DNA from 3 places in the Paenibacillus sp. Y951 genome. Region 3 is predicted to be linked to each of the others. Evidence: riboswitches for the same ligand, from Rfam matches in the RefSeq annotation. Region 3 holds a riboswitch; each other region holds the start of a gene.

The links. A riboswitch is a leader RNA that binds a small molecule or an ion and turns the genes downstream of it on or off. The one in region 3 is predicted to bind thiamine pyrophosphate.
Region 1: it holds a riboswitch for thiamine pyrophosphate, as region 3 does, so the genes downstream of both, tenA (thiaminase II) here and AC1TPB_RS04875 (ECF transporter S component) in region 3, are expected to answer to the same signal.
Region 2: it holds a riboswitch for thiamine pyrophosphate, as region 3 does, so the genes downstream of both, AC1TPB_RS19745 (ABC transporter substrate-binding protein) here and AC1TPB_RS04875 (ECF transporter S component) in region 3, are expected to answer to the same signal.

What each region holds. Positions count from the first base shown of each region.
Region 1 is NZ_JBXCIY010000006.1:110,340-114,930, forward strand. Features, by position in the region: gene AC1TPB_RS10665 (ABC transporter permease) at 1-248, opposite strand, end outside; gene AC1TPB_RS10670 (ABC transporter ATP-binding protein) at 245-1,060, opposite strand; gene tenA (thiaminase II) at 1,057-1,728, opposite strand; TPP riboswitch at 1,904-2,014, opposite strand; gene AC1TPB_RS10680 (MFS transporter) at 2,297-3,604, opposite strand; gene AC1TPB_RS10685 (MarR family winged helix-turn-helix transcriptional regulator) at 3,643-4,098, opposite strand; gene AC1TPB_RS10690 (hypothetical protein) at 4,119-4,364, opposite strand; gene pepV (dipeptidase PepV) at 4,401-4,591, opposite strand, start outside.
Region 2 is NZ_JBXCIY010000017.1:31,664-36,254, reverse strand. Features, by position in the region: gene AC1TPB_RS19755 (S66 family peptidase) at 1-519, shown strand, start outside; gene AC1TPB_RS19750 (glycosyltransferase family 2 protein) at 624-1,703, opposite strand; TPP riboswitch at 1,783-1,889, shown strand; gene AC1TPB_RS19745 (ABC transporter substrate-binding protein) at 2,061-3,086, shown strand; gene AC1TPB_RS19740 (MTH1187 family thiamine-binding protein) at 3,111-3,413, shown strand; gene AC1TPB_RS19735 (ABC transporter permease) at 3,403-4,179, shown strand; gene AC1TPB_RS19730 (ABC transporter ATP-binding protein) at 4,179-4,591, shown strand, end outside.
Region 3 is NZ_JBXCIY010000003.1:19,221-23,811, forward strand. Features, by position in the region: gene AC1TPB_RS04870 (ATP-binding cassette domain-containing protein) at 1-1,291, opposite strand, end outside; gene AC1TPB_RS04875 (ECF transporter S component) at 1,331-1,903, opposite strand; TPP riboswitch at 1,979-2,089, opposite strand; gene AC1TPB_RS04880 (LOG family protein) at 2,171-2,743, opposite strand; gene AC1TPB_RS04885 (hypothetical protein) at 3,222-3,923, shown strand; gene sigK (RNA polymerase sporulation sigma factor SigK) at 3,999-4,529, opposite strand.

The DNA.
Region 1 (4,591 bases), on a different contig from region 3:
TCAATCCAAACCGCAGCTAATGATCCGAACAAAGCTGAAATTCCGAGTCCAAGTAAAGCCTCTCCTAGGGTGACGATAAAATGCTTCTTAAGCAGCTGTCCGTTATCCCACATGGATACGAACACATCTGATAACTTAGGAATGATGTAATGTGGAATGTGAAAAACTCTCGTCCCAGCCTCCCACATAATGAACAGTAATAGAACGAATGAAAGGGCGGGCACATAAGCTATAACATTACGTCTCATGTCCTCCCTCCTTCAGAATCGACCGGACCACGACCGATGCCTCCAAGCAGCTGACGCTTTAAGCCTATGAATGCCTCGTCCATCGTCACTTCATAGCTACGGGGGCGAGACAAATTTATAGTCAGCTCTGTTAATGTTGAAATGGGTGAGTTCTCCGCCACAAGCACCCTATCGGATAAGAGCAGTGCTTCATCGACGTCATGTGTGATGAACAAAATAGTTTTACGATGTTGCTCCCATACCTGCAGCAGCCATTCTTGCATACTCATGCGCGTCATCGCATCCAAGGCGCTGAAAGGTTCGTCTAGAAGAAGCAGCTCCCCTCTTCCGAGAAGGGATCGCAGGAACGATACTCTTTGACGCATTCCGCCAGATAGCTCGTGCGGATACTTGTTTTCAGTTCCCTCCAGCCCTAAGTCCGGAAGCAGTTCCAGTACCTGACGACGAGCTTCCCGCTTCGTCGCCCCTCCTATTTCCAAGCCTAGCGTCGCATTCTCCAGCACAGTTCTCCAGGACATAAGGCAATCCTTTTGGGGCATATAACCGATTTTGCCAAGTTTGCTTGCCGCTGCTGCCGTGTCTCCCTCTGCTCCAATCGCAATTTTTCCCGCTTGAGGGGCTAGTAATCCAGCCAGCAACCGAAAGAGGGTTGTCTTTCCTATACCACTGGCTGCAAGAATACTAACGAACTCTCCTTGTCTAATGTCGAAGTCGAGCCTTTCGAACAATGGAGTCTCTTCGGGATAAGAAAAGCTAAGTCCGCGTACCGATAACGCGATCAGCTGCCCCTCTATTCTTCCGTCTACACTCAAACCGGCCACTCTTCCATCCGATAGGCCATATCCCAGAACATGTATTCAAGCTTGGACGCGACGACAAAGTGTTTCTCTAGTTGCACAAGCTCCTGCTCGGGCAAACCTTCCGCCAACTGATCCATCAGACCGATACTCCAATCGGTAAGTGCTCCGAATTCATCGGAACCATACATTAAGATCCATTCCCGGTACAGTGAATGATCCAAAGCGCCTGGGTACTTCAAGTAAGTAGTTCCGATTTCCCTGTAACTCCACATACAGGGGAGCAGAACTGCCACTACCTCTGCTAGCGAGCCTTGTGTAGCGGCATCCAGCAAATATTTGGTATAAGTTACTGTGGTCGGAGAAGGTTGCGTCTGTTCTAACTGTTCACGCGCCACTCCGAGACGTTCCGCATATTTTCGATGCAACTCCATTTCCACGTTCAGCGTAGAGTGGAGCAGCTCTGCGAATTTGACCATTGTATCTAGATCCCGAGCCTTCATACTTCCTATAGCGAACATCTTGGCATAATCGATAAGATACACATAATCCTGCTTGAGATAATAAATAAACCGATCAGTATCCAGCGTGCCTGCTCTTAATTCCGTCAGAAACGGATGCTGGTGACTTTTTGTCCATATCTCTTGAGCTGCACGATACAATCTTTCACTAAATCTACTCATTGGGAACCCCCGCTCACTTTATAGTTTTCTATCAACGTCAATCACTGTTGCTCTTTGGCTTTGTCCGGTTGGTATTACACATTATTAATTAAGGAATCTATCATGGCTTCTACGCTCCTTCATGTAGAGAGCGGGCTAGAAAAACAGAAAAAAACCATTCGAGAATACACGAATGGTTACGATTCGATAAGTTCTCTACGCCAGCATTATCTGGTTCAGATTAACGGTCAGGGAAATAACGTTCCCAATCTCAGCCAGACTATATCTAGCACCCGCACTCTATTTAATTTATTCCACTATATCCCATAAAATCATAATTTACAACAATAGTTAAAATATTGCACAAATCCCGAAAATACATTACGTAATGTATTTACTTCCATTTCTATTCCACGCTCTACCCTTCCGCTAGTCGCACAAGAAGAGCCCAAGCATTTTTATGCTTGAGCTTTGTCAGCTTAATTTGTAGGAAAGTGCGGCTCTTTATAAGCTGATTTCTTACGAGCGACATAAGCGCTTCACATGTGTCATATGTGAAATATATCGACTCAATACATCTGCCTACACCCTATTTCTTCGTACGCTTCATTGCATAGATAACTACACCAATCGCAAATAGAATCATACAAATAGATGACAATCTATACATCATCTCATAAGAGGTAAACGTAACGATTACTCCTAAAATAATTGCTCCAAGTGAAACTCCGACATCAGTGGAGTTGTAAAACAAGCCATTCACTGTGCCGTAATCCTCTTTGCTTGCAGATCGAAGCATCCACGCCTGTAAAGTAGGTTGGATGGAGCCAAATCCTGCTCCATATAATAACGCCGACACAATAAGCATGCTCATTGATGTCGTGTAAGATAGTACAATCATACTTACAATAACAAAAATCGCTGCAGGAATAAGTACTATAATCGGACCTTTACGGTCGAATATTTTACCCGCAATCGGACGAACCATCAGTATCGTTAACGCATTGAACAAGAAAAATAGTCCTACTTGAGATAAATTCAGCTGTTCGCCATATACTGCAATAAAACTTAATATACCGCTGTAAGTAACGGATAATAGTACATTAAGTATCGCAGGAAAATAAATAGGGAAGATCATAATATCTCGCATACCGCTTTTCTTCACTTGCTGCTGTCCATGAGTATGAACGACTTGTTGTGAAGTAGCTTTAACAGTTGCGATATTGTCTGATTCCTTGTTTTTCTGACGCTCAGCTAACTCTGTTGTCGGATTTTTTTTATTGGATCGCAGCTTATACACCCCTGCGATAAAGAGCATCGGGAACATACAAACGACTGCTCCAGCACCAATACTCGCTAATGTTGTAAATCCCGAAGCATTCATAATACTCATCCCAGTCAATGGACCAATTGACATCGCAAGACTGGTCGAAAGTCCAAAATAGCCTATACCTTCACCCATTCGTTTGGGCGGTATAATTTGCGTAACTAATGTGGGGATAATTGTACTACCAACACCAAAGCCAAAACCATATACCGCGCGCATCAATAATAATGGGGCCACTGATTCAGGCAATGCACATAATATTGTTGATACCGCCGCAACAATTAATCCTGCAGTTAATACGATCTCTTTCGACCAACGCTTTATCCAGCGGCCGGTCAAAAGCCTCGCAATAATCGCTGTAATCGCAAATGCACTAGTCGCAAGACTAACATGCATATCTCCACCATTCAAATTCCCTTTAATATGGATTGAAAATGATGATAATAACATCTGTAAATTAAGAAATAATAAAAACGAAGCTAATGATAAAGTAATAAATTGCTTCGTCCATAGGCGTGGCTTTTCAATTGCCTTCGCTCCGTTATTCAAAGTCATCCGTTGTCCGTTCATGTTGCTTCATCTCCATCTTATCGCTCTAGCTTCTTTATCTATACTTTAGTTTCTAACACTTGGTTGAAATAACTATTTAGCTCCATTAAATACTGCTTTAGCTGATCGTGTGATTCCATACCAATACAAGCCTTTACTTCTTCAGAAATGCTTTCTTCAATCGGAATGGTTTCTGCAATTAATTGTCTTCCTTGATCGGTGGCATAAATTCGAAGCGATCGACGATCTACTTCATCCTCTTTCCGAACAATGAACCCCTTATGCTCAAGCTGATGTAAAATGCGCGTCACCGTCGGCTTATCCTTGAACGTACGAGCCGCAATGTCCTTCTGTATCATCCCTTCATCATCTACCACATGGTACAACACTGACCATTGCTCAGGAGTAATATCATATGCCTTCAACCGATGCATAAGTAATGCAGCAAGTTTATTGTACGTTGCTCCGAGAAGGAAACCAACTGACATGAGCGGTTTATTCACTTGTTTTTCCATATTAATACTCCGTTTCGAAATTAGTTGTCTAGACAATCATATACTTCTGAAATGATTATTTCAACCTTATAATGATTATTAATAATCTCAACAGCTTTAATTAACATAACAAATAATGTATATGGATAACTTATTTTATCGTCAAACACGAAAAAATATGCAGCAGCTTTACACAAGATGTGCATAGCTACTGCATAAGTTTCATTCATTCCCACTTTCATCTCTATATATTGTAATAATTCACTAACTTTACGACCTTTATGCACATCATGTTGATAATTTGTGTATAAGATTTAATTTCACTAGAACTTACTCTGCTCGCCACAGATTTCTACGATGACCTGTGCATAGATTTGCGCTGCCAATAATAAATCATCCACAACAATAAATTCATCATTACTGTGCATACGTGTGTCGATACCCGGCATTGTTGGACCGAAAGCTACTCCACCTTCGATATCATGCACATAGGTACCACCACCAATCGCAATAC
Region 2 (4,591 bases), on a different contig from region 3:
AATTATCAAAAGGAATGGAAACAGTTGGATTCTTCCACAGAGGTTTATCAGTTAACAGAACCAACTTATTGGAAAGTCATTTCTGATAACTCAGTTAAATTACAAGGTCGTTTACTTGGTGGATGTATAGATGTGGTAAGGCATTTGATTGGTACTCCGTTCGGTGATGTTCAACATTTTCAAAGCCAGTACATAGAAAATGAACCGATCATATGGTATTTAGAAAACTGTGAGTTGGTAACAACCGATGTACGTAGATCATTAGTTCAAATGAAGTTAGCAGGATGGTTTGATCATTGTACAGGTGTTATGTTCGGCAGAAGTAACGCCAATCAACCATTTGACAATTATACGATCGAAGATGTGTATAAAGAGCTTTCTGATGAATTACAAATACCAATTATTTATGATATTGATTGTGGACATATGCCACCACAAATAACATTGATCAATGGAGCATATGCTGAGATAGAAGTAGAGGGCGGCAGAGGGTCATTAAAGCAATATTTTATGCAGTAATTAATTGAAGTTTGATCTAGCAATACACTAGTTGGAAATAACAAAAACAGCCTTGCTTTGATGAAAAAACAAGGCTGTTTGCTATGATGTGAAATTCGCAATTACTACAATAACCCTAATCCCTTGTAGTAGTTCTCATTATATTTCATACTTGGATGATTCGGATTAATAGCCATAGCAAGTCGATGATGTTCAACTGCCTTTTGCAAATTCCCTAGACGATCATAACATACCGTTAATTGCAGTTGAGGTAACCATGTCGCAGTTGCTGGATTATGGAAGCTCATATCGGATGTATATTGGGAAGTTAAGAGCGCTTGCTCGTACCAGTAAATCGCTTGTTGAAATTTGCTATCATTAACAAAAAGCGCACCAAGCTGGCAGCAGAAGTCCGGGCGAGCTGGAATATATTGCAATGTACGAAGCAGATGAATAATAGCTAGATTACGTTGACCAAGTGCTTCATAACAATGAGCTTTACGTGAGCAAGCGGCAACATTATCTTCAACCCAACCCCCATTATCTTCAAGGAAAGTGTCATACCATTGAATCGCTTCCTCGTATCTTTGATGATCACGCAATTCGTTAGCGAAATAGAATTGATCGCGTGGAGAAAACTGTTCCCTAGCTTCATGTCGTGCCAAATAAATATTCAAGTTACGATCACTAGATTGACGCTCTTTGCGGTGCGTAACGGCAACTTCGGAGCTAAAACTTGCACCTGATACTGCCAAGTACTCATGAACGGCACCGATCCAGCGAAAGTTATTACTTCGTTTTACAAGACGATTGCGACGGTAACTGTATGTTGGGTTACCATTATCGTCAAAAGAAAGATGGTATTTCATCGTTACCGTATCGTAATTGAAATCTGGTGTTTGTTTTAATTGCAGTAGACGTTCTAGATCTGCTGGTTGAATAACATCATCGGCATCAAGCCACATAATATAATTAGAGGTTGCTTGCTCAAAGCTATAATTACGTGCATCTGCAAAGTGATTAATCCATGCAAAATCATATACTTTTGCATCAAAACTAGCGGCAATTTCCTTTGTACGATCTGTTGATCCTGTATCAACGATGATGATTTCATCTACTGCTTGTTGTACGCTAGCAAGACAACGAGCAAGTACATTTTCTTCATTTTTGACAATCATACATAGACTTATTGTAAACACATTCATCCATCCTTTTTTTGATTTTATGAAAAGGGGTAGTCAAAGAGAAATGACTTTGCTATAATGACCAATAGATTGACCAAGTGAATACGCTTTGGGGAGCTAGTAAGCTGGCTGAGAGGGAATGAACCAATTCCGACCCGTGACCTGATCTGGATAATGCCAGCGTAGGAATGAGAGCATACTTTTGCATGAGATGAAGTTATAGTGGAAAACTATACATAATCTATTCTATGCGAAGTAACAGCCGAAATTGACGGCGCCCTTCCTAATTTATAGAAGGGCGTCTTTTTATTTACCTATGTAAATCAGCGTGTTCTTCTTGGACGATCATAATTAGAGAGATGAATGGGAGAGGAAGACATGAAAGTAAATGGATTGAAATGGTTATTAGTTATCGCATTATTGTATGTAGTAACGGCATGTGGCAATGAACAGGTGAAGGAAGGTAATCAAGCTGGGACGACTGGCGCAGGCGACAAAACAGAGACGCTTCGAAAGGTTCAGCTCGTACTTGATTACACACCGAACACGAATCATACCGGGTTATATGTGGCGCGTGATAAAGGCTATTTTGCCCAGCAAGGTCTTGAAGTTGAAATTATTTCTCCAGTACAAGGCGGAGCAGATGCAGCAGTAGGCTCAAACAATGTTGAATTTGGTATTAGTTATCAAGAGAATGTAACGGTAGCAAGAGTAGCGGGTGTTCCTGTTGTGTCATTGGCGGCGATCATTCAACATAATACATCGGGATTTGCATCTAAGAAGGACAAAGGCATTGATTCACCTAATAAATTCGAAGGTATGCGTTATGGCGGTTGGGGTTCCCCAATTGAAACGTCAATCATTGATTCTTTAATGAGAACGGATAATGCAGATTTTGATAAATTAGAAATTGTAAACATGGGTGATAGCGACTTCTTCACAGCAGTTGAGCGCGATGTTGATTTCGCATGGATTTTCTATGCTTGGACAGGTATTGAAGCTGAGCTGCGTGGTGTCGATTTGAATATGGTGTATATGAACGAATACAATGAGAACTTAGATTACTATACGCCAGTTGTTGTAACAGGTGAAAAACTCGTTAAAGAAGATCCTGAGCTAGTTCGTTCATTCCTCGCGGCAGTTGCGAAAGGTTATCAATATAGTATTGACAATCCAGCGGATGCGGCGGAAGTATTAATTGCTGCTGAGCCAGATTTGAATGCGGAGCTTGTAAGAGCGAGTCAACAATGGTTAAGCCCGAAATATCAGGATGATGCACCCCGCTTTGGTGAACAGAAGTTGTCGGTATGGAAAGGCTATGCCGATTGGATGTATAGCAATGAATTGTTAAACGGCGAGCTAGATGCAGAAGCAGCATTTACAAATGAGTTTTTACCACAATAAACCAATACTAAGGGGATATTACAAATGGCTAATGCATTATTAAGTATTCAGATGATTCCGAAAACACATAATGGCGAAAGTGTCATTCCATATGTAGATCAAGCGATTGCAATTATTAAGCAATCTGGTCTACCTTACCGTGTTGCACCAATGGAAACGACAATGGAAGGTGATCTTCCAGAGCTATTGCAAATTGTCCAACGTATGCACGAGGCAATGATTGAAGTTGGTTGTCCAGGCGCTTTATCACAAATCAAAATTTCATATAATCCAATTGCTGGAGCATCGATGGATAGATTGCTGGAGAAATATCCGGATGGCAAATAAGCAATCTCGTTGGAGTAATATATGGCCCCCAGTGGTGACACTTTTATTTATTGGCATCGTCTGGGAGTTAATTGTAAGGATGGAGCTTGTCTATAGTTGGCTTATTCCTTCTCCAATTGGTGTATTTCAAGGTATGATCGCGGATTGGTCACGCTTGATGGAGCATTTTGCTGCTACAACTAAGTTATCGCTTATTGGCTTTGCAGGTGGAGCTATCGCCGGGTTCGTGCTTGCAGCAGTGCTACATTTTCTTCCTATTGTTAGGAAAGGGTTTTATCCGGTATTGATCTTATCACAAACGATTCCTGTCATTGTTATTGCTCCTATTCTTACGATGCTACTTGGATATGGAATGATGCCGAAAATATTTCTTATTATTTTAGTTTGTTTCTTCCCAATATGTATTGCTACACTGGGAGGACTCGCTCAAGCAGATCATCAGCTTAAAAATTATTTGAGTATGATCGGAGCATCGAAATGGCATCTGTTTATTCATTTGGAGCTACCGAGTGCGCTTACTAATTTATTCAGTGGCTTGAGAATTGCTGTTTCGTATAGTGTACTAAGTGCAGTCGTAGCGGAATGGTTATCACCAAAAGTTGGTTTAGGTAGTTACTTGATCTTATCTTCCAGAGGATATATGCCGGATCGAGTGTTCGCTTCGGTGCTCTTAATTGTACTACTAAGCCTTTTCCTATTTTGGATTATCTCCTTTATTGAGTCGCGCTTTGTTCATTGGCGTCCGAAGAAAGGAAGTGAAGGCTAATGCTTGAATTGAACGGGGTTTCTAAGTCATTTACACATAAAAAACAAGACAAACAAATTCTGCAAAACATTAGTCTGCGTGTAGACGAAGGGGAGTTTGTATCTGTTATTGGTCCTTCGGGAAGCGGGAAAACAACGCTATTTCAAATTATTGGTGGGTTAGAGCCAATTAATGAAGGTGAAGTTTGGATCAATGGGCAGCAGACAACGGGGCAGCGCGGTCATGTTGCCTATATGCCACAGCAAGCATCGTTAATGCCATGGTATAGTGTGAAACGTAATATAGCGCTGGCGCTACAGGTAGCAGGTGTTAGTAAACAGCAAGCGCAGACGCAAGCGAATGAATGGCTGCAAAAAGTCGGATTAGCGGAGTATGCGGATGCTTATCCTCATATGCTTTCAGGAGGAATGAG
Region 3 (4,591 bases):
CTACCATCGCTGTTAATATACTAAGTCGGCGTTTTTGACCAACGGAACATTCAAATGGATGTCGATCTAATGGCATATGTAATCTGAATTGAGCAAATAAGTTTTGAATGGTCTCCATGTAATCATTCTGCGGTTTATGCCCCTGCTGCTTCTTATGAGCTTTGCTGCTTTTATAATCGGGTTGAGCTGTGCCCTGCTTGTAGGAATGGAGCAATTCCTCATAAATAGTATCCGCGATGAATTGTAGTTCAGGACTTTGAAATACATAAGAGATTTCTAGCGGTACTGTTAACTTTCTTGATTTACCAGTTGCGATCGCTTGGTCGTATATTTTATATTGTCCGCTGCTATCGATTAGACGAGCTAACGCAAGCAGTAATGAGCTTTTTCCTGCGCCATTCGCACCTGTAATAGCAATCCATGAACCTTCTGTAATCGTAGCATGCTCGACTTCGATAAGTGTACGATTGCCTCGCGAACCACTGAACTTCTCAAGTTCGATGATGATATTAGTACTAGTGGGAGTAGCAGTATGATAAGAAATATGCTTCTGCCCAGATAAATAGGTTTGCCATACATTCGGATACCAAATGCCATATTGAAGCAGTAATTGCTGCTGAGTTTCAAAGATAGAAGAGGGGGTATCATCAGCAACAATTACGCCTGATTCATTCAATATAACAACTCGATCAAACCAATCGAGTATACCATCTACATGATGTTCGACAACAATGACAGTATGCTGCTGTAAACTGTTACGCAAACTTTCCCAAATAAGCTGTTTCCCTTCGGGGTCAAGTAGAGCGGAAGGCTCATCAAGGAAAACGGTATGAGGCTCTAACAGCAGTACTGCTGCCAAAGCAAGTCGCTGCTTCATCCCTTGGGAGAGACTTCCAATCGGCGTATGCAGTGATGGAAGTTGAAGCCCAACTACATCAAGGACATGACGCATCGCTGGCTCCATTAACTCGCGAGCCATTTGTCGATTTTCTAAGACGAAGGCAAGCTCCTCATCAACATAACGCATACAAAATTGGGTGTCAGGATCTTGAAAGACAAATCCCCAATGTTCTGGCGTCTGAATCGATGTACAGTGCATCGGAACAGAGGAGTAGGTAGGGATGATACCACTTAGTACTTGTAGCAATGTAGATTTTCCCGAGCCGCTAGGACCGAGAATAAGAATCTTTTCTCCTTCAGCGATATGTAAGTTGAAATCTTGGAAGACTAATCTTTGCTCTCCACTGAATTTGAGCCGTAATTGCTCCACACTTACTGCGATATTAGCCAAACGCTATTCCTCCATTCGTATGCTTCCAGCATTACTTCATTATTTTTGCAATTGCTCGAGTTCTTTCTGATCAATCGGTCGTACTAACGACGTCACTTTAGTTTTCTCCAATGCACGAACAATATAGTAAGCAAAAATACCTGTAAAGATAAATGAACTAATGACACGCAAGCCGTATTTCACGATTAAAGCCCAAGTTTCCAAATCGGCATAGCCATAGCCAAGATCTAGCATAAAACTACCTAGACATGACAGAACTCCCGCCAAGCCAGCAACGACTAAATTATATTTTTTGTAGCGGAAACTAGCAAATACAAGCTCAGCAGCAAGTCCTTGTACAAATCCATACATTAATACTTCTAAGCCTGCTGATGCCATAATCGAGGATAGGGCAGAAGCTGCAACACTAGCGATTAGAGCGGCACCAGGTTTGCGGACAACTAGATAGGCAAAGGGACCAACCATGAACCACATGCCATAAATCAATTGTCTGAAAGTTGGGAGTATCGGCTTCACTACACTGTAAAGATTATCCCAGAAATGCATAATAACTCCGAAAACAATACCAATCATAATAATAACGACAACATCTGTAAGCTTTAATTTGTTCATACTGCTAACCTCCAACATTTTTTGTGATGGAAGCATAAAAAGACCGTCTGGTAATACGCAGACGGTCAGAAAAATTTCTTCTAGAACCCCATTCTCTACGCTGGTATTATCCAGTTCAGATCAACGGTCAGTAGCGGTACTAGCTACTATCTCAGCCTGATTCCTCAAGCACCCGGACGGTTTCATATGCAACTGTCTTATAATTTACTACAATTTCCTATATTATACAATAGCTTTAGGTAGGAAAGTTTCGGTTGTAGCGGTAGTCTAAATTTTTTCATATGTTTTCAAGCCTGGGTGAGTGAAGCTTGAGAACTGATTAAGTAATTCGGCAGCATCATTAGCTACAAGGTTCATCTCGTTATACATTGGCTTCAAAAATTGCTCCTGCTGCATATGATCGAAGAAGGAGAGGAGATGGTCATAGTAGCCATTCACATTCAATAATCCACAAGGCTTCTGATGTAGACCGATCTGGCTCCAAGTAAATACTTCGAAAAATTCTTCCATCGTACCAGGCCCACCTGGTAATGCAATAAAGCCATCTGCTAATTCCATCATCTTATGTTTACGCTCATGCATATTGTCTACTTTAATAAGCTTGGTAAGTCCATGATGCGAAATTTCGCGTTGCTCTAATAAGGCAGGAATGACACCGATCACTTTTCCTCCTTCTTGAAGTACAGTATCAGCAATGATACCCATAATTCCAACACTCGCTCCACCGTATACAAGGGTTAGCTTACGTCTAACTAATTCTTTGCCAAGCTTTATCGCTGCCTCACGATATACATCTGATGCGCCCATACTGGAACCGCAATATACTGCAATTGTTTTCATGATAGTCCTCAATTCTAAATTATTATGCATCTATATCTTGTGTGATTATACTACTATTGTAAGTGGATAGTCTATATATACGAATAAAAGGAGCATCTTGAATTTCAATGGTTGCTTTTACTTTATCAGAAGCAACGCCATTAAAGTTTTGGTAGTACATACTTTGGATACCAATCTCTAGCGATGTAAAAGCATCAAATCCACTTTCACCATCTCTTTATGTATTGATATGGGATATGTATACGTAACAGAGCCATCATCGTTTATTTTTACGTCTTTAACACCTTCATTTTTGGCAGATGCGCAAGTTTGTTGAACTTTAACATTGATTAATATGCCTCCCTTGTTATATATTAGATGATTATAGCATTAACTATATTAATAAACTAACAAACTATTATCGCGGTAAGAATGGTAATAGAATAATAATTATACTTAATAAACTCTTAGACTTGAAGTTCAAGACGCGAGGTGTTAAATGAAATTTGCAAAGATTAGTGTAATGATTAAACGTATTGTAATAGCTATTATTTTTATTAGTATAGTGGTTTGGGCTTATAATTATTATAGTGAAGAAGTGTTTTATATTAATGATATTAAGTATTCAGAAAACGCCCAGGAACATAATAATATTACTTCCTATACAGACAATAGTGGCAATGAAATTAGGCTTATTATACATGAAGATTATAGAGAACTAGAGATTGCTAGTGAGAGCTTTAGAATTGAAGAGACAACAGTGAATGTATTCGAGGATATATTTATTGTTTCATATCCAAGCGGAAAAACCTATACTGTAAGGAATATTAATAATAACGATTTACTTATGGCATTTGACGAAAATGATGAGATTGTTGTAAGTATAGTAGCCTATTCAAACAATGAACGAATTCTTTCACCAAACGAAGAATATTATCACCCAAGTAGTTTGGTAGTTGCAGCATACAATGAATATCATGAACAGCAAGGAAATCTAATCATATTTATAATATCACTCATTTTCTTTGTATTTAGTTGGTTGTTGTTTAGTAATAAATCACTGCAATTGTTTATATTTCATATATCATACAGTTTGTCTGTCGTTGAGCCCGAACCTTCCGATTTTTATTTTTCCACCACAAAATTAGGGGCAGTGGGTGGCATGATTGCATCAGTTATATTCTTCTTTCAATCTTTATAAGAATCAATAACAACCACAAAACTTCAAAAAGCTGATATCGGACATAAATCCGATTATCAGCTTTAGGTTTATATATTACCTCTTCCCCTTATAAAACTCATGATACAGCTTCATCAGCGCACGCTTCTCAATCCGAGATACATAACTATGACTTATCCCAAGCTCCTTCGCAATTTCACGCTGAGTACGTTCATCTCCGCCATTGAGCAAACCGAACCTCGTAATCACAACTTCTTTCTGACGATCATCAAGAATACTTAGATTTTTATATATTTTACTTTTTTCCATTTCAAGCTGTACCTGATTAGCGATATCGTCGATATCATTGCCGAGTATATCGATAAGAGTAATTTCATTACCTTCTTTATCCGTTCCAATCGGATCATGCAATGAAACATCTTTACGAGTTTTTTTCAATGATCTAAGGTGCATGAGTATTTCGTTCTCAATACATCTTGCGGCAAAGGTAGCTAACTTGGTCCCTTTACCTGTCTGAAATTTAATTAAGCCGATTGTTCCGATGGAGATAAGATCTTCTTGATCCTCGCCTGTGTTGTCACATTTTTTGAAGTTATGAACAAAGTACAGGGTAAAGTTATTATCTATTCAGAGCAGATATTACTTAAAAAGTCAGGCAAAGGATTCAAATTAACTCTGAAAGATTCATG